Regions from separate parts of the Rothia sp. P5764 genome, predicted to be linked through region 2. Evidence: predicted binding sites of a transcription regulator. Region 2 holds the regulator's gene; the other holds the start of a gene.
The links. Region 2 encodes HspR, which represses chaperone genes until heat shock. Its sites were predicted from a motif close to AAGTTGAGTCNNNNNGACTCAACTT; they were not measured.
Positions count from the first base shown of each region.

Region 1: clpB (ATP-dependent chaperone ClpB) is a predicted target of HspR. The motif match lies at 3,487-3,511, and genes of this name have one in related genera.

Region 1 covers NZ_JBLXXQ010000001.1:353,068-361,781, reverse strand. Annotated here, with positions in the region: gene sucD (succinate--CoA ligase subunit alpha) at 1-369, shown strand, start outside; gene ACN08Y_RS01650 (VIT1/CCC1 transporter family protein) at 612-1,733, opposite strand; gene ACN08Y_RS01645 (Dps family protein) at 2,134-2,637, shown strand; gene ACN08Y_RS01640 (hypothetical protein) at 2,763-3,383, shown strand; gene clpB (ATP-dependent chaperone ClpB) at 3,543-6,131, shown strand; gene ACN08Y_RS01630 (Sir2 family NAD-dependent protein deacetylase) at 6,459-7,382, shown strand; gene ACN08Y_RS01625 (DUF4956 domain-containing protein) at 7,475-8,065, shown strand; gene ACN08Y_RS01620 (polyphosphate polymerase domain-containing protein) at 8,240-8,714, shown strand, end outside.
Region 2 covers NZ_JBLXXQ010000007.1:31,484-40,197, forward strand. Annotated here, with positions in the region: gene ACN08Y_RS09550 (DEAD/DEAH box helicase) at 1-432, shown strand, start outside; gene ACN08Y_RS09555 (hypothetical protein) at 527-1,249, shown strand; gene dnaK (molecular chaperone DnaK) at 2,012-3,859, shown strand; gene ACN08Y_RS09565 (nucleotide exchange factor GrpE) at 3,862-4,455, shown strand; gene ACN08Y_RS09570 (DnaJ C-terminal domain-containing protein) at 4,640-5,653, shown strand; gene ACN08Y_RS09575 (heat shock protein transcriptional repressor HspR) at 5,660-6,085, shown strand; gene ACN08Y_RS09580 (lactococcin 972 family bacteriocin) at 6,313-6,594, shown strand; gene ACN08Y_RS09585 (hypothetical protein) at 6,695-8,638, shown strand; gene ACN08Y_RS09590 (ABC transporter ATP-binding protein) at 8,686-8,714, shown strand, end outside.

The DNA.
Region 1 (8,714 bases), on a different contig from region 2:
GATATTGGCTTTACCACCGCTATCGGTATTGGCGGTGATCCCATTATTGGCACCACCCACATTGACGCTCTGGAGGCTTTTGAAGCTGACCCTGAGACCGAAGCGATTGTGATGATTGGTGAGATTGGTGGTGACGCTGAGGAGCGTGCCGCTGAGTTTATCAAGGCTCATGTGACCAAGCCTGTTGTTGGCTATGTGGCTGGTTTTACCGCTCCTGAGGGTAAGACTATGGGCCATGCTGGTGCGATTGTCTCCGGTTCTTCGGGTACCGCTCAGGCTAAGAAGGAGGCCTTGGAAGCTGCTGGTGTGAAGGTGGGTAAGACTCCTTCTGAGGCTGCTCAGCTCATGCGTGAGATTTTTGCCTCTTAGAAAGTAGCCTTTCTCTAATTATTAGAAGATAGAGAAGGACAGATAAGTATCTGAGCAGGGGTTGGAGCTATAGGCTCCAGCCCCTGCCTTTTGTCGGTCAACAAGAGCAAGTAGGTCAGGGCTGATGGGCGGGCAAGAACTAGTGGATAGGGGCAAGGCGCTAGCTAGCCTAAAGGGTATTGAGGCCAGGGGGCGGTAGCTTGAGACAGTGATCCTGAGCGCTTGCTCAGAGAGATTGCTGGCTAGGCCAGAGCCACATTAAAGGCCAGCCCCAGCAAGTAGGTAGCCAGGGCAGCTCCGTAGCCAATAGCTAGCTGACGTAAGCCACGTTTGAAAGGTGAAGCACCGGAGAGTAGGCCCACCACGCCACCGGTTAGCATGAGGGCAAGGCCTACCAGCAACATGGCTAGCAACATAGCGAATGGACCCTGTACCCCAAAGATGTAGGGCAGGATCGGAATGAGAGCGCCGGAGGCAAAGAAGCAGAAGCTTGAGGCGGCAGCTCCCACATCGCTACCCAGCGCACCGTGTTCTACCCCCGCTTCCTGATCCTCCTCAAGGTCGCGGAAAGAGAGTGATGGGTCGCAGTCGCAGGTGAAGTGCCCAAAGCGTTCCATGGCACGGTGGCGGGCTGCCTCCTCGCTCATACCGCGGGCCTTGTAAATCAGCTCTAACTCATTTTGGTTAATATCGAGCTGGTGGGCTACATCGAGGGTGACCTGGGTGGGGCGGGAGGCGTCGAGTAGCTCGCGCTGGGAACGGACCGATACAAACTCACCGGCAGCCATAGAAAGCGCGCCTGCCAACAGGCCTGCGACACCAGAAAGAAGAATCATAGAGTTGCTGACCCCGCTAGCGCCAACACCCATGATGAGCGCAGCATTAGAGACAAGGCCGTCATTTGCGCCAAAGACAGCGGCGCGGAAGTTGCCAGAAAGCTTTTCTCGGCCAGCGGTAGAAAGGGCTCGAATGATTTCCTCATGGATAGCCTCATCGGCTGCCATAGCCTCAGTTGCATCGGGATCCTCCGCGTAGGGGGAGCGTCCCTCGGCTCTTTGGGCTAGGGCAAGAACGAAGACTGAGCCAAAATTTTTGGCTAGAAGTTCAAGAATACGGGCCGAGACCGAAGGTTTGGGCTCAGGAAAAGCGTGTTCTCCAAGAAGCTGGCGCCAGTGATTCTGGTGGCGGTATTCGGCCTGGGCTACTTGGCCTAAGATTTCTGCCTCTTTACCGTGGGTGCGTTCAGCCAGCGCAGCGTAAATGCGAGCTTCGGAGATTTCTTCTGCTAAATAACGCCGCCAGCGGCGAATTTGGGCCTTGCTGGGTGTTGTGCAGGGGGCAGTATATGGGGTGGGTGCTGTCACGATCTTTTACTCTTAGGTCTGGAGCTGGTAGCGCTGGGGCGAGCCCCCTGTGGCTGACTCTTACTCTAGTCATAGACTGGGACCGGTGGCAACGGTCAGCTAGAGCCCCGGGGGATATGTTGTAAATCACATAAATGGTTTATGGTCTTTGGTGGGTAGAGCAGGGGCTGGCTAAGATCCCTTTGGGGAGAGTGTTGTGCCCAGTCAGTTGCGCTGAGGTTAGCCTTGCTTACCTTCTGTTTTAGGCAGAATACCTTGTCAAATCAGGGTTTCCTTATTATGATTTACTCAGAATAAGCCTTGAAATGGCGGCAGGGACAGCGTAAGGTTGGAACTACACAGCAGGCCGAAACCCACAGCTTGGGATCGACCTGATTACCTAACAGGAAGTTTAAGAATCATGAGCAAATACGCATCATTTACCGTACCGGGCCTCACCGAAGAGTCTGGCCACCACGTAGCTGACGTCCTCCAGCTCCGCCTGCACGCCCTCAATGACCTGCACCTGGTCCTCAAGCATGCTCACTGGAATGTTGTTGGCCCCAACTTCATTGCAGTCCACGAAATGCTGGACCCCCAGGTAGACCAGGTGCGCGGCTTTGTTGATGCCATCGCAGAGCGCATGGCTACCATGGGTGTTTCCCCCAACGGTCTCTCAGGCGACCTGGTAGAAAAGCGCACCTGGGCCGGATATGATGTTGACCGTGCTGACGCTATGACCCATATTCGTGCTCTTAATGACGTCTATAGCGCTGTTATCGAAGACCACCGTGCTGCTATTGCTAAGGTGGGCGATATTGACCCTATTACCGAAGATTTGCTGATCGGTCAGACTGCCGAACTGGAGCTCTTCCAGTGGTTCCTGCGCAGTCACCTCGAAGATGGGCAGGGTAACCTCAGCTAGCAGGTAACCCTCGCAACTCAAAAGCCGGGGTGGCTCACCGTCAAGAGGTGGGCCACCCCGGCTTTGTGGTGCCTGCTTCTTGTGGGGACTAAGAAGGGTGGGCCTAAAATGGGGGAGTGAGCCAAATGCAAAAAACCTCAGCCAATCACCTACCTCCGCAGGGCCCTCAGCCGGGTGCTCCTGGTGAGGCCCGGTCACACCCCTACTTGATGAGACAGGGCGGGCTCCTGACCAGGGCTATTTTCTACCTGGCTGTTCCCTGGGCACTTCTCTCGGCCCTGTGGGTGGTTGCTGGGCGCTCCCTGTTTGGTGCCGGTGGTAGCCTGCTGCCAATTTTCGCCATTTCACTAGGGCCGATCCTGGCGGGTCTGATGCTAGCTGCAGCCTACTTCTCGGGCAAAGAAATGAAATTACAAAAAGCTGGTAAACGGGCAGGTTTACCGCCGACGACCGCGCTTGTCTGGGGTGCCACCTGGCTGATGGCCCTCATCTTCGGTTTTTTGGTCCCCGACCGCCTGGATGGAACTGTTGTCTCGGCGGCATCGTCACTACTGGGGGGTGACTTTATTGGGCTCTCAGCCGGTTTCGGCAACCCAGCCGGTATCCTCACTTACGCCTTTGCAACTGCCTCCCTACTCCTTTCCCTGAGCAACTGGCGGCGAGCTGAATCGGTCTCCCGCGGTGTCGATGATGCTGTCAAGGAAGAATTGGAGCGGGCAGAATCCATATATGATTTCTTGGATTGAGCTAGCCGGACTCGGTGGGTTGACCTTCTTGCTCGGTGGGTCAAGGGTGGGGAAGGCCTCAGCTACCTGGTGTATATAAGTTGAGTGTAGTAGACTCAATTATGAGTTGAGTGAAGTACACTCAACCTTAAGGAAAAGACCTACTAGCTCAGGAGAAAAATGTCAGCTCAATTCACCAGTAAAAGCCAAGAGGCCTTATCGGCCGCCAACCTTAACGCCCAAACCGCAGGCAACCCCACCCTCGATACACCCCACCTGCTCAAAGCCTTGCTTGACCAGCGCCAGGGAGTAGCGGTCGCCGTACTCACAACCGCCGGTATCGACGTTGACGCGCTCTCGGTTGCAGCATCGACCGAAATCTCCAAGCTCCCCAAAGCCTCCGGAGAATCCATCGCCCAGGCACAGCCCTCACGAGCCCTACTCACCGCCATCCAAACAGCCCAGGCCAAAGCCGGAACCTTCGGTGACACCTACATCTCCACCGAGATCCTCCTGCTCGCCCTCGCCACAGGGAGCGACGCAACCGCCCGCGCCCTCACCGCCGCAGGCGCCACCGAAAAAACTCTAGAAGAAACCATCCCCACCGTCCGAGGAGACCGCACCGTGACCACCCCCGACCCCGAAGGTACCTTCGGCGCCCTCGAACAATACGGCACCGACCTCACCGCCATCGCCCGCGAAGGCAAACTCGACCCCGTCATCGGCCGAGACAGCGAAATCCGCCGCGTCATCCAGGTACTCTCCCGCCGCACCAAAAACAACCCCGTACTCATCGGCCAACCCGGCGTCGGCAAAACCGCCGTCGTTGAAGGCCTCGCCCAGCGCATGGTCTCCGGCGACGTACCCGAAACCCTGCGCGGCAAAACCCTCATCTCCCTCGACCTGGGAGCCATGGTCGCCGGCGCCAAATACCGCGGCGAATTCGAAGAACGCCTCAAAGCCGTACTCGAAGACATCAAAAAATCCGAAGGCCAAATCGTCACCTTCATCGACGAAATCCACACCGTCGTCGGTGCCGGTGCCAGCGAAGGCTCCATGGACGCAGGCAACATGCTCAAGCCCATGCTAGCCCGCGGCGAACTACGCCTGATCGGTGCCACCACCCTGGACGAATACCGCGAAAACATCGAAAAAGACGCCGCCCTGGAACGCCGCTTCCAGCAAGTCTTTGTCGGTGAGCCCTCCGTAGAAGACACCATCGGCATTCTGCGCGGCCTCAAAGAACGCTACGAAGCCCACCACAAGGTAGCCATCGCAGACTCCGCCCTGGTCGCCGCAGCCAACCTCTCCAACCGTTACATCCCCTCCCGCCAGCTCCCCGACAAGGCCATCGACCTCATCGACGAAGCCGCCTCACGCCTGCGCATGGAAATCGACTCGGCACCCGAAGAAATCGACGTACTCCGCCGCGCCGTAGACCGCCTCACCATGGAAGAACTGGCGCTCGCCAACGAAACCGACCCCGCCTCCGCCGAACGCCTAGCCGCCCTGCGCGCCGACATGGCCGACAAGAAGGAAGAACTCGACGCCCTCAACGCCCGCTGGGAAGCCGAGAAAGCCGGACTCAACCGGGTCGGTGACCTCAAAACCCAAATCGACGAACTGCGCTCCAAAGCAGAAGTAGCCCAACGCGAAGGCAACCTGGCCGAAGCCTCCCGGATCCTCTACGGCGAAATCCCCGCCCTCGAAGCGCAACTGCTCGAAGCCCAACAAGTAGAAAAGACCGCTCTCCAAGAGTCCATGGTCTCCGAAGAAGTCACCGCCGACGAAATCGCCGAAGTCATCTCCGCCTGGACCGGTATTCCCGCAGGCCGCATGCTCCAAGGCGAATCCGAAAAACTCCTACACATGGAAGAAGAACTCGGCAAACGACTGATCGGCCAGAAGAAAGCCGTCACCGCCGTAGCCGATGCCGTCCGCCGCTCCCGCGCCGGGATCTCCGACCCCGACCGGCCCATCGGCTCCTTCCTCTTCCTCGGCCCCACCGGCGTCGGAAAAACCGAGCTAGCCAAGGCACTCGCTGAGTTCCAATTCGACGACGAACGCGCCCTCGTACGTATCGACATGAGCGAATACTCCGAAAAGCACGCCGTCGCCCGCCTCGTTGGTGCCCCTCCCGGATACGTCGGCTACGAAGAAGGCGGCCAGCTCACCGAAGCAGTCCGCCGCCGCCCCTACTCCGTCGTCCTACTCGATGAAGTCGAAAAAGCCCACCCCGAAGTCTTCGACATCCTACTCCAGGTTCTCGACGACGGCCGCCTCACCGACGGCCAGGGCCGCACCGTTGACTTCCGCAACGTCATCCTAATCCTGACCTCCAACCTGGGCTCCCAGTTCCTCATCGACCAGAACCTGGACGATGAGAGCCGCGAGAGCGCAGTCATGAACACGGTCAACACCGCCTTCAAACCGGAGTTCCTCAACCGCCTCGACGAGCTCATCATCTTCGAGCCCCTCAGCGCAGAGGACCTGTCCTCCATCGTGGCCCTGCAAATCAAGTCCATGGCCCGCCGACTCGAGGACCGCCGCCTGACCCTGGACGTCACCCCCGCCGCCACCGAGTGGCTGGGACTGGCAGGCTATGACCCCGCCTACGGTGCCCGCCCCCTGCGACGCCTAGTTCAGCGAGAAATCGGTGACCGCCTGGCGCGAGGAATCCTGGCCGGAACCATCAAGGACGGCGACACCGTCCGGGTGGATATCAACCCCGATGTTGCTGTAGACGGCCTGGTCGTTACCGCCAGCTAATCCTCCCTCACGGCAGGTGCAAGGTCGGCAAGCTTCCTTCTTGCCCGGCTCGCTATCGCTCGCTGGGCAATTCATGCCAGCCCCAGCCAGCTTGCCTTCCCCTTGCACCTGCCTTAGCTTGCGCCGCCGAACGGCAAGCTTCCTTCTTGCCCGGCTCGCTATCGCTCGCTGGGCAATTCATGCCAGCCCCAGCCAGCTTGCCTTCCCCTTGCACCTGCCAGGGCTGATGCCGCATAGATACTCACCTACACTGGAAGAGTGAGAGAGAACCAACCGCATCACCGGGGAGAAACACTCGACACCCGCTACGCCGGCGACCCCACCCGCCTGACCGAACAGGCCCACATCGCGGCCACCCACGCCGCCGCCCTACGGTCCATCGAACGGGTCGTCCACGAAACCACCCCACCCACCGACCCTGAGGTTGCCTGCCGGGGCATCCAAGAACTCCTCGCACATGGGGGAGTGCTGGCCCTGACCGGCGCAGGCATATCCACCGGCTCAGGAATACCCGACTACCGGGGCCCCGCCGGTTCCCTGCGCAACCACCGGCCCATGACCTACCAAGAATTCCTCTACGACCCCCAAGCCCGCCACCGCTACTGGGCCCGCTCCTTCGTCGGCTGGCGGCAGATGAGCCGCGCCCACCCCAACACCGCCCACTACCTACTTGCCGAACTCGAAAACAAGGGGCACCTCACCGGCATCATCACCCAAAACGTAGACGGCCTGCACACCGCCGCTGGGAGCCGAACCGTGCTCCCACTCCACGGGGACCTCTCCACCATCCAATGCCTCGAATGCGGAGCCGAAGAAGCCCGCACCAGCCTCGATACCCGCATTAACGCCGCCAACCCCGGCTACCTAGAACGGGTCACCAGCCGTTCCCTACAGGTCAACCCCGACGGCGACGTAGACCTAGACGTTACCTTTATCCGCGATTTTCAGATGGTCGGTTGCCTTGCCTGCGGCTCCACCCGCCTCAAACCCGCCGTGGTCTACTTTGGCGAACCCGTCCCCGCCACCAGAAAAGCCCGTGTCAAAGACCTCCTAGAACAATCCCGCTCCCTGCTCGTACTCGGATCATCCCTAGCCGTCATGAGCAGCTACAAGATAGCCCTTGACGCCGTCCGCGCAGGAAAACCCCTGGCCATCATCAACCGCGGACCGGGCCGCGCCGACCGCCGCGCAACCTATCTCTGGCGCGAAGACATCACCGATGCGCTCTACCGCACTATATACAGCTCATAAGTGAAGGCTAACCTCAGCACAGCCTAAACACAGCCTCCGGGGTCATTCTGGAATATAGATAAAGAAAAACACCAGAAACCCGGAGACACCCCTTGAACACCATCACCGTCATGGCAGCACTTGACCTACTCGCCATTCTGACCCTCTGCACCATGTACGTCAGCCGCCACCGCCGCCGTGACCTCGTAGTTTCCTACCTCGTCATCAACGTAGGTGTCTTCGCCGTCACCGTAGCACTCGCCAACGCCGACGCCACCAGCGCAGGCATGGGAATGGGCCTCTTCGGTGTACTCTCCATCATCCGCCTGCGCTCCACCGAACTTGACCAGCGCGAAGTTGCCTACTACTTTGCCGCACTCGCGCTCGGCCTACTCATGGGTATCGGACTCAACCCGGTTGGCCTTGCGCTCGGCCTGGCCGCCCTGCTCCTAGCCATCATGTTCATCGTGGATCACCCCAAGCTCATGACCACCCTGCGAAGCCAGACCATTATCGTGGACCGCGCCATCAGCGACGAAGAAGAACTCAAAACCTACCTCTCTACCCAGCTGGGCTACAGCATCGAAAACGTCAGCATCGATGAGCTAGACCTCATCAACGACAAGACCATCGCCAAAATCCGCTACACCGTCACCAAGCTGGACGAAACCCGCCCCGTTCCCGCAGCCCACGGCGCTCGCTAAAGCCTCACTCAAGGTAGCTAGCTCTGAGCACCCCGGGCATAACCCGCGCAGACTCATAAGGCTACGACAGGCCAGCCACAGCACAAACATAGGCAGGTCTAACAGACTGAACACAGACGACAAGAACTACAGGCCTGATAGCCAACCGCTACAGGAACCTCATCAGGAAAGATTATGACTACCACCGCACCGCAAATACCAGCCAGCCCCACCGCAGAAACTATGCTCCCCGCGAGCTGGCCCGGTATTAGCCTCGAAGAGCTCAACGCAAAAGCCGCCATGCAAACCCGCGTGGACCGCAAATACATCGTTGATGCCCACTACGCGGCACTGGTACTTGCTGATCTGCCCGCTGAGGCCTCAGTGCTAGAAATCTCCGGTGAACGCCAGTTCTCCTACGACTCGGTCTACTTCGATACACCCAACCTTGACTCCTACCGCCTGGCTGCCACCGGCCGCCGCAACCGCTACAAGATCCGCACCCGCTCCTACCTAGACACCGGGGACACCTACCTCGAAGTCAAAACCGAAGGCGCTCGCGCTCTGACCGTCAAAGAACGCATACCCTACCCCTACGCAGACAGGGCCTACCTCAACGCCCAGGGCCGCGACTACGTCGAAGAATCCCTGCGCGGCCTCATCGAAGCCC
Region 2 (8,714 bases):
AACATTCAAAGCGCATCTATTGTGGTGCTGGCTGAACCCCAGTTCAAACCCACTATTGAGGCCCAGGCTATTGCACGAGCTCACCGTATGGGCCAAACCCACACCGTGGATGTCTTCCGCCTGCTCGGCGCAGATACCGTGGACGAACGCATGATTGACTTGCTGGGTATCAAATCCCAGCTCTTTGACGAATACGCCCGCATCTCGGCGGCCAAGGACTCAGCCGCCGAGTCCGTGGATATTTCAGACTCCAAGATGGCCTCGCAAATTATTGCCGAAGAGCGTGCACGCCTGGGTTTGGAATCCAACCGATCACTGGAGGATGACCAGGGAACTCAAGATGATCCGAGGACCCAAGCTGACCTAGGAGGAGAGGATAACCGGCCCCTGGAAGTGTCTGTTGGTGACCAGGCTAGTCAGAGCGATAAGTAATATTGTTCTCCAGCCGGAAGAGAAGATGATAGTTTTACAGGGACGTTCTAGGTCATCTCAGATGCCCTGGTTATAAGAAGAGAGAAGGCAAGCTGTGTCTCAAAATCCCTATAATCCCCAGTCTCCGCAAAACCCGCAGAACCCGCAGAACCACGATCATCCTGAAACTACTCCTGGGCTTGAGCAGACTAATACTCCTCATCCTGAGCAGGGAGCTACCCCTGGCCAGGAGCCCCTGGCTGATGGGCGGGCAGATTCGCCCCAGCACGAGAGTAATCTGCCTCCTGCGCCGGCTCAGCCTGGAGCGGGGGAGCCTGCCCCGAAGAGTAAAAAAGGCTTGATGATTGGTCTTCTGTTAGGCCTGGGCGTGGTCATTGCTGTTGCGAGTAGTTTCTTTCTGCTGTCTGGCCCAAAGACCAAGACCTATGAGGACCTTACTCAGGGCATGACAGAAATAGGTAAAGAGAAAGGGATGGAGTTCTGCGCTGACTATCAGGACACTGTGCTCAATGACGCTAAGCCCCTGGATCAGGTTGAAGATATTCCCGATGACACTCAGGTCTTTTTCTGCTCCTCGGTGGATATGACTAGCTTGGAGACCCTGATGTCTGCTGATATGTCTCAGAATCCTAAAATGATGGTGGGGCTCTTCTCGGCGAGTGAATTTACCAGAGAAGATTTTGGTGACCTAGGGGAATTAGAAGATGGGCAATGGTCTTTGGCTGATGATCACTGGGGTGTGTTCTCTAATGTAGATGATGCTAAGGAGCTGGCTCAAAAAACTCTGGGTGGAAACCTGGTTGAGAGCAAAGAGTAAAAAGCTCCTTTTGGCGGCGCTGTAGGCGCCTGTCGCTGAGAGTTTTCGATGGCTTGTGTATAATACACAGGTACACACACTTGATGGGTGCTCTTGAGAGGTTGTCTAGCTTCCGGTTCATACAGCAGTGAGCTGTTGAGTATCCATACGCCAGTTTCTTGAGTTCTTTCGAGATGACGAAAGCCCCGTAGGCCACACACCTACGGGGCTTTTGCGTTGCCCAGAAAGATACTAGGTAACTACCCGGCACACACTTAGAATCGGACAAGCAAGGTTAGCGCCCAAAGAGCTTGGCGAAGAAGCCACCGCTTGGTACAGCTACCGCTTTCTCTGCTTCAGTATGCTTGCCATTGCACCATTGTCCAGGAGGGACTGAAGCCTTCACGGTATCTATATGCTGACCACAGCCAGCCCAAGTGGTCTTAGAACACAGCTTGCAGGTAACAGGACGGCACATTATTTTCTCCTAAAGCGAGGAATCTTTCACAAATAATTATACCCCCAGGGGTATTAAATCAAGTAACGGGGTGCTGGGGTCGTGAAGCCTGTAGAGGTGAGAAGTGGGTGTTTTGCTTGGGGTGGCCTGACCGTCCGCTGCAGATGAATAAATTTATTGCAAAAAAGTTGAGTCTTTTACACTCAACTCTCTTGACTTCTGTTTCAAATCTGTCAGACTAGAGAGTGAGCCAAACGGATTGAGCCTATTTGACTCAAGATGTTTGCAAGACTTTCAAGTAACCCAACTCAATAGGAGAACACATCATGGCACGTGCAGTAGGCATTGACCTCGGTACCACCAACTCAGTTGTATCAGTCCTCGAAGGCGGCGAGCCCGTCGTTATCGCAAACGCCGAGGGCGCCCGCACCACCCCCTCCGTCGTTGCCTTCAGCAAGGATGGCGAAGTCCTGGTAGGCGACGTCGCCAAGCGTCAGGCAGTTACCAACGTTGACCGCACCATCGCATCCGTCAAGCGTCATATGGGCACCACCTGGACCCAGGAGATCGACGGCAAGCCCTACACCGCTCAGGAAATCTCAGCTCGTACCCTCATGAAGCTCAAGGGTGACGCGGAGGCCTACCTGAACGATAAGGTCACCGACGCAGTTATTACCGTTCCCGCCTACTTCAACGACGCTGAGCGTCAGGCCACCAAGGAAGCCGGTGAAATCGCCGGCCTCAACGTCCTGCGTATCGTCAACGAACCCACTGCCGCAGCACTCGCCTACGGCCTGGACAAGGGCAACGAAGACGAACTGATCCTGGTATTCGACCTCGGTGGCGGTACCTTCGACGTCTCCCTGCTCGAAGTTGGTAAGGACGAAGACGGCTTCTCCACCATCCAGGTTCGCGCAACCTCGGGCGATAACCGCCTGGGTGGCGACGACTGGGACCAGCGCATCGTTGACTGGCTCCTGGAGCAGGTCAAGTCCAAGACCGGCGCCGACCTATCCAAGGACAAGATCGCTCTCCAGCGTCTGCGTGAGGCCGCTGAGCAGGCCAAGAAGGAACTCTCTTCTGCAACCTCCACCAACATCTCCCTGCAGTACCTCTCCGTTACCCCCGAGGGCCCCATCCACCTGGACGAGAAGCTGACCCGCGCCAAGTTCCAGGACATGACCAGCGACCTGATCGAGCGCACCAAGAAGCCCTTCAACGACGTTATCGCTGAGGCAGACGTTAAGGTTTCGGACATCGCTCACATCGTTCTGGTCGGTGGCTCAACCCGTATGCCCGCAGTAACCGAGGTAGTCAAGGAACTCTCCGGTGGCCGCGAACCCAACAAGGGTGTTAACCCCGATGAGGTTGTCGCCATGGGTGCAGCCCTGCAGGCCGGTGTGCTGAAGGGTGAGCGCAAGGACGTTCTGCTGATTGACGTCACCCCCCTCTCCCTGGGTATCGAGACCAAGGGCGGCGTGATGACCAAGCTGATTGAGCGCAACACCGCGATACCCACCAAGCGCTCTGAAACCTTCACCACCGCTGAGGACAACCAGCCCTCCGTATCGATTCAGGTTTTCCAGGGTGAGCGCGAGTTCACTCGCGACAACAAGAACCTGGGCACCTTCGAACTGACCGGTATCGCCCCCGCTCCTCGTGGCGTACCCCAGATTGAGGTCACCTTCGACATCGATGCTAACGGCATCGTTCACGTCTCCGCTAAGGACAAGGGCACCGGCAAGGAGCAGTCCATGACCATCACCGGCGGTACCTCACTCTCCAAGGACGACATCGACCGCATGGTCAAGGACGCTGAGGCTCACGCAGAGCAGGACAAGGCACGCCGCGAGGCCGCCGAGACCCGCAACGCCGCCGAGAACTCCGCTTACTCCATCGAGAAGCTCATCAAGGAAAACGGTGACAAGCTGCCCGAGGATGTCAAGACCGAGGTTCAGGCTGACGTTGACGCCCTGAAGGCCGCCCTTGAAGGTGAAGACGACGAAGCCGTCAAGACCGCCTTCGAGAAGCTGCAGGCTTCACAGACCAAGCTGGGTGAAGCTCTCTACGCCCAGGCTCAGGCTGATGCCGCCGCCGGCGAGGGGGAACAGGCTGAAGACGATGACGTTGTTGATGCCGAAGTAATCGATGAAGACGACGAGAAGAAGAACTAATCATGGCTGAGAACACCCAAGAGCCCACAGAACCCCAGGGCGGTGACCCCTTGGAAGAAGCCTTCCAGGCACCTGCTGCTGAGGGCCACCCTGAGCCCGACGGTGTTTCCGCTCAGGCTGCGGCAGGCGAAGAGTCTGCCGCCGCCGAAGCGGAATCAGAAGCTGAGGTTAGCCCCGATGCGGCCCTAGCGGCTGAGCGTTTGGAAGACCTGCTTCGCCTCAAGGCTGAGTTCACCAACTTCAAGAACCGCACGGCCAAGGAGAAGGAACAGCTCCGCGACTTCGTGGTTGCTGACCTAGTTTCTGCGCTGCTGCCGGTGATTGACGATATTGATGCCGCCCGCAAACACGGCGACCTGGAAGATGGCCCCTTTGCCGCTATTGCCACCAAGCTGGAAGAGACCCTTGCTAAGCAGGGCCTGGAACGCTTTGGCGAGGTAGGGGAGCCTTTCGATCCGCAGGTCCACGAGGCTGTTTTGCAGCAACCGACCAGCGAGGTTGAACCGGATGCAGTCTGCATGGTCCTGCGTAATGGCTACCGGGTCAAGGACCGCCTGGTCCGCACCGCCCAGGTAGCTGTGGCAGTGGCCGAATAAAACAGACAAGGGGCGGGCGCCCGGCCTGATAGATCAGGTTGGGTGCCCGCCTTTTACACCAGGCAGGGAACCAAATACTGGGTTGCCCCTACCTGCACACATGAAGAGGGGTTTGCCGTGAGCAAGACCCCAAGATAATAAGCACAGCATAAAAGACTTAAGATCTACCTCGGAAGGAGAGGCAATGGCGAGCGAAAACTGGCTCCATCAAGATTTTTATAAGGTACTAGGCGTAGCTGAGTCTGCCTCCGAGGCAGACATCAAGAAGGCCTACCGCAAGCTAGCCCGCAAGTACCACCCCGACCAGAACCCAGGGGACACAGCCGCAGAAAAGAAGTTCAAAGAGGTCTCCGAAGCCTACGACGTCCTCTCAGATGCCAAGCAAAAAGAAGAATACGACCAGATCCGCAAGTACGGGGCTGCAGGCTTCGCAGGGGCTGGTGGTGGTTTCCCCGGGGGTTTTCCCGCAGGCGCCGCAGGCGCAGGTGGCTTTCCTGGAAGCGCCGGTGGCTTTCCCGCAGGCGCAGGTGGCTTTCATACCTCCTCCGGCGGCGCCAACATTAATATTGAGGACCTACTTGGGGGCATGTTCGGTGGCGGCGGTTTCGGTGCCAGCAGCGGGGGCGGCTTCCCCGGCGGCTTCTCCGCTCCGGCTCCCAAGGGCGAGGATGCCACCACTAGCGTCCGCATTTCTCTGAAACAGGCCTACCAGGGCGGTGAAGTATCGGTCTTCCGCCCCGGAGGCTCCCAAACCACGGTCCGTCTGCCCCGCGGAGTTAAGGACGGCCAGAAAGTCCGCCTGCGCGGCAAAGGCCACCCCGGTCACGGGGGAGCGGGCGACCTCATCGTTACGGTGAGAGTCGATGCCCACCCCGTTTTTGAACGCCAGGGTGATCATCTGCTGGTCAAGGTTCCTGTCAGCCTGCAAGAAGCCTTGCACGGTGGTGTTATTGAAGCGCCCACCCTCGATGGTTCTACCGTCAAACTCCGCTTGGCTGCCGGCTCACCAGCCGGCCGGAAACTGCGGGCCAAGGGGCGGGGCTTCGTCACCAAGAAGGGTAGCGGCGACCTACTGGTCATTCCCGAGGTTCAGGTACCTACCGACCTGAGTCAGGAGGCCTCTGATGCCTTGGATAACTTCCTGGCGCTGGCACCTCAGGTTAACCTACGGGCTGAGCTTTTTGCGGAAGGCGGCTGAGTAACCATGGAACTTGAATCTGACCGGCCGGTCTTTGTGATTTCTGTGGCCGCAGAGTTGGCGGGTATGCACCCCCAGACTCTGCGCCAGTATGACCGCATGGGGCTGGTTCAGCCCTCACGAGCTCCGGGCCGGGCTCGCCGCTACTCGGAGCGGGATGTGCTCAAGCTCCAAGAGATTCAGGAGCTTTCCCAGTCCGGTGTCTCCCTCGAGGGGATTAAACGCATCATGCAGTTGGAGAACCGGGTAGAGGCCCTCAAGGCCCGTAACGCGGAGCTGTTGCGTGAAAATGAGGTCCTACGCCACCGCCTACAGGAGGGCGCTCGTGTGTTTGCCGCCGGGACGTCTGGCGGTGCGGTGCACCTGGCGCGCGGACAGCGTCCGGCACCCCGCCCCAAGTCCCAGGCCGTGGTGCTCTACCGCCCCCGCTAAGGGATTAATTACGTCCAGGGTTGCCAAACACACAAAGCCTATTGTAGTATGATTTTCAACACCTTTTAGATATAGGTGTCAGGAGATAATAAATATCAGGCGTGGTGATTTATAAATCACTTTCCGCGCTTTATTGATGTATTTTCCTGAGGTTCCTGTGGTAGTCACAGGACTCCTAAGCGGAATATAATCAAAGGAGAGAAATATTCCCCACAAAGATTAGAAAAATGGTTGCAAGTTTTACCTTGGTAGCTGGGGTTGGACTGGGAGCTATGACTGCTGCTAATGCTTCAGCTCAATGGCCTGCTGAAGGTGGCTATTGGGAATATGGTTTTTGGAACGCATACGCCCGCTCCTATTACGATCACGGGTCTCGCTGTCATGGTTCCACAGCTCAGAATGACTGGGGTACCGTTCGTAACATCGACACCGCTGCTGGGAAACGTGCAGTTGCGAAGAAATTCGGTACTATTTTTACTAATAATAAGTATTATTATAGGGTTTGCTAGATTTAGTTGAGGCCTATTTTGGACTAAAGCCTAGGACAAATTTAAATTTTCCCTAGGCTTTAGCTTAGCGCCGAAAATAAATTTATTTTTAAGGGTTGATGTGAGATATATTGTTCGTTTAGTAGCAGTTCTTGTTGCATCAGTTTTTTTGTTAGTCGCTGACACCTATTGTGCTACCGTGGATGAAAATACTCCGCAGGGGGCGAATCTTGTTATTTCAGCAAGCTTCAAGCAGAGCGTAGAAACCAAAAACAAAATTATTGACCGTCTTTCACATATTTCTGATGAAAGAAATATTAAACTGGCAAAAGTGGTCCCGAATCCTGAAAATTTTCTCAAGGATAGGTCTCTGTACTACTTTACCAACAAAGATATTCAGACAGGGCCAATCAACTGGTATCGTCCAGATTACAGCGGTTCTCAAGAGGTCGCAGCTGACCTAGGAAACGCTTCTTTAGAAGGGGTTTATGTCGCCCACATCTCCTCACCTGACGATATTGACATCCTCTCGAAAGAGCTGACAAGTCTAGGAGCAGTTTTTTCCTATAAAAAAGCTGGATGGTTTGAGGTTCTCGTACAGACAGTGTGGGCAAACGGCTATGGCTTGGCTCTGGTGAGCGTATGCCTGCTTCTTGGTATAGCTTCCTTAGCCTATTCTGCATCACGAGCAAGAGTCCATATACTACAGACTCTTGCGGGCTTACCTCACTGGCGGATACTTGCTGCCCAGTTGGGTAATATTTTGCTTTGTTTTTGTGTTCCCGCTCTAGGAACTTTTCTTGTTGCCCTGTTAGCCGTCTTCCTTCTCAGGGGATTCCATGCCTTGGGCTCCTTTATTTGGGTTGCGCTACTTGCCTTTGTCGCTATGGTGCTAATAACAGGCTTGTGTGTATTCTTGACCAGCATTTTGACGGCACCACGGCTAGAGAATGTAGCAGGTCGGGAGGATGGGATTCAGAATTATCGGTTTGCCTCAGAAGGAGCGAAATACCTAGCAATTTTTATTACTGCAGTGAGTCTTCCTGCCTTGGTTGGGCAGGGATTCACTCAGCTGGGAATTGCCCAGCAGGCATCGTATTGGGATGCTCTCTCTCAGGCGCAGAGCTTACGGCTAGGGGGTAATGATGAGCAGTTAACCCAGGCAGAGGGAGATTTATTGAGGGTGGTTACAGATGCAGAAGATGAAAATAAGTTGTACTTCACCTATGGTGTCAATCCAGGTGAATTTCTAGGGGATAATCTTGAGCCTTTTGATGGAGTTATGCTTACTAATGATAGCTATCTGAAAAAACTTGAAGATCGCTACCATCGTAAATATGTGGATATTGATAAAAAAGAAATACCGATTGCTTTGAGAGAGTCTATTTTAGAGCAATTAAAACTGTGGATTCCCTCAAGCCAAGCGCAGGATAGAGTTCGTTTTCTCGTGGCTGCTGAGCAAGGGTCCCTGCCTGCTATTTCTGGTACTGGAAACTCTCAGTTAGAGCTCTATGAAACTCCATTGGTTGTATCTGTTAGCTCACTCTCTGATACCTACTCACCTTCTTTTATCACGTCAGTTATTTCAACAAATAATATATTTTTTGACGATTCCTTTGAGCTTACAAAGAAGGTGCAAGAATCAGAACTGAGTGGGGTCATACTTTCCGTAGATCGGGCAAGCGATGCTGGCCTGCAGTCAAGCCAGATGGCAGAAGCGCGTACTAGGTCGCTACTTCTGTCTCTTGTGCTCAATATGACTTCTCTTGTCCTTAGTACTGTACTGGCAAGCTATATTTATCTTCTTCGTAAGGCGAAGACTCACTATACCCAGCGAGTATCAGGTAATAGCTGGCTAGCTATCCTTAGAAAGCGTCTTTTGGGTGAAGCGATAATAGCTACAGCTCTTGGGGTTCTTGCCTGGATAAGCGTGATTGGTCAAGCCGGCTCCTATAATTTTGCATGTTTTGGAGTTGTTCTTCTGTGTGTAACCCTTAGTTTGATATTGCAACCATCATTTGCTCAATTTATATTTTCCAAAACTGTCCTTAGAAAGGTTTCCTGATGATTAGAGGACGCGATATTAGTGTTCAGATTAAGGGGCGAACTATTATGGCTATTGATGAAATATTCATTGAGCC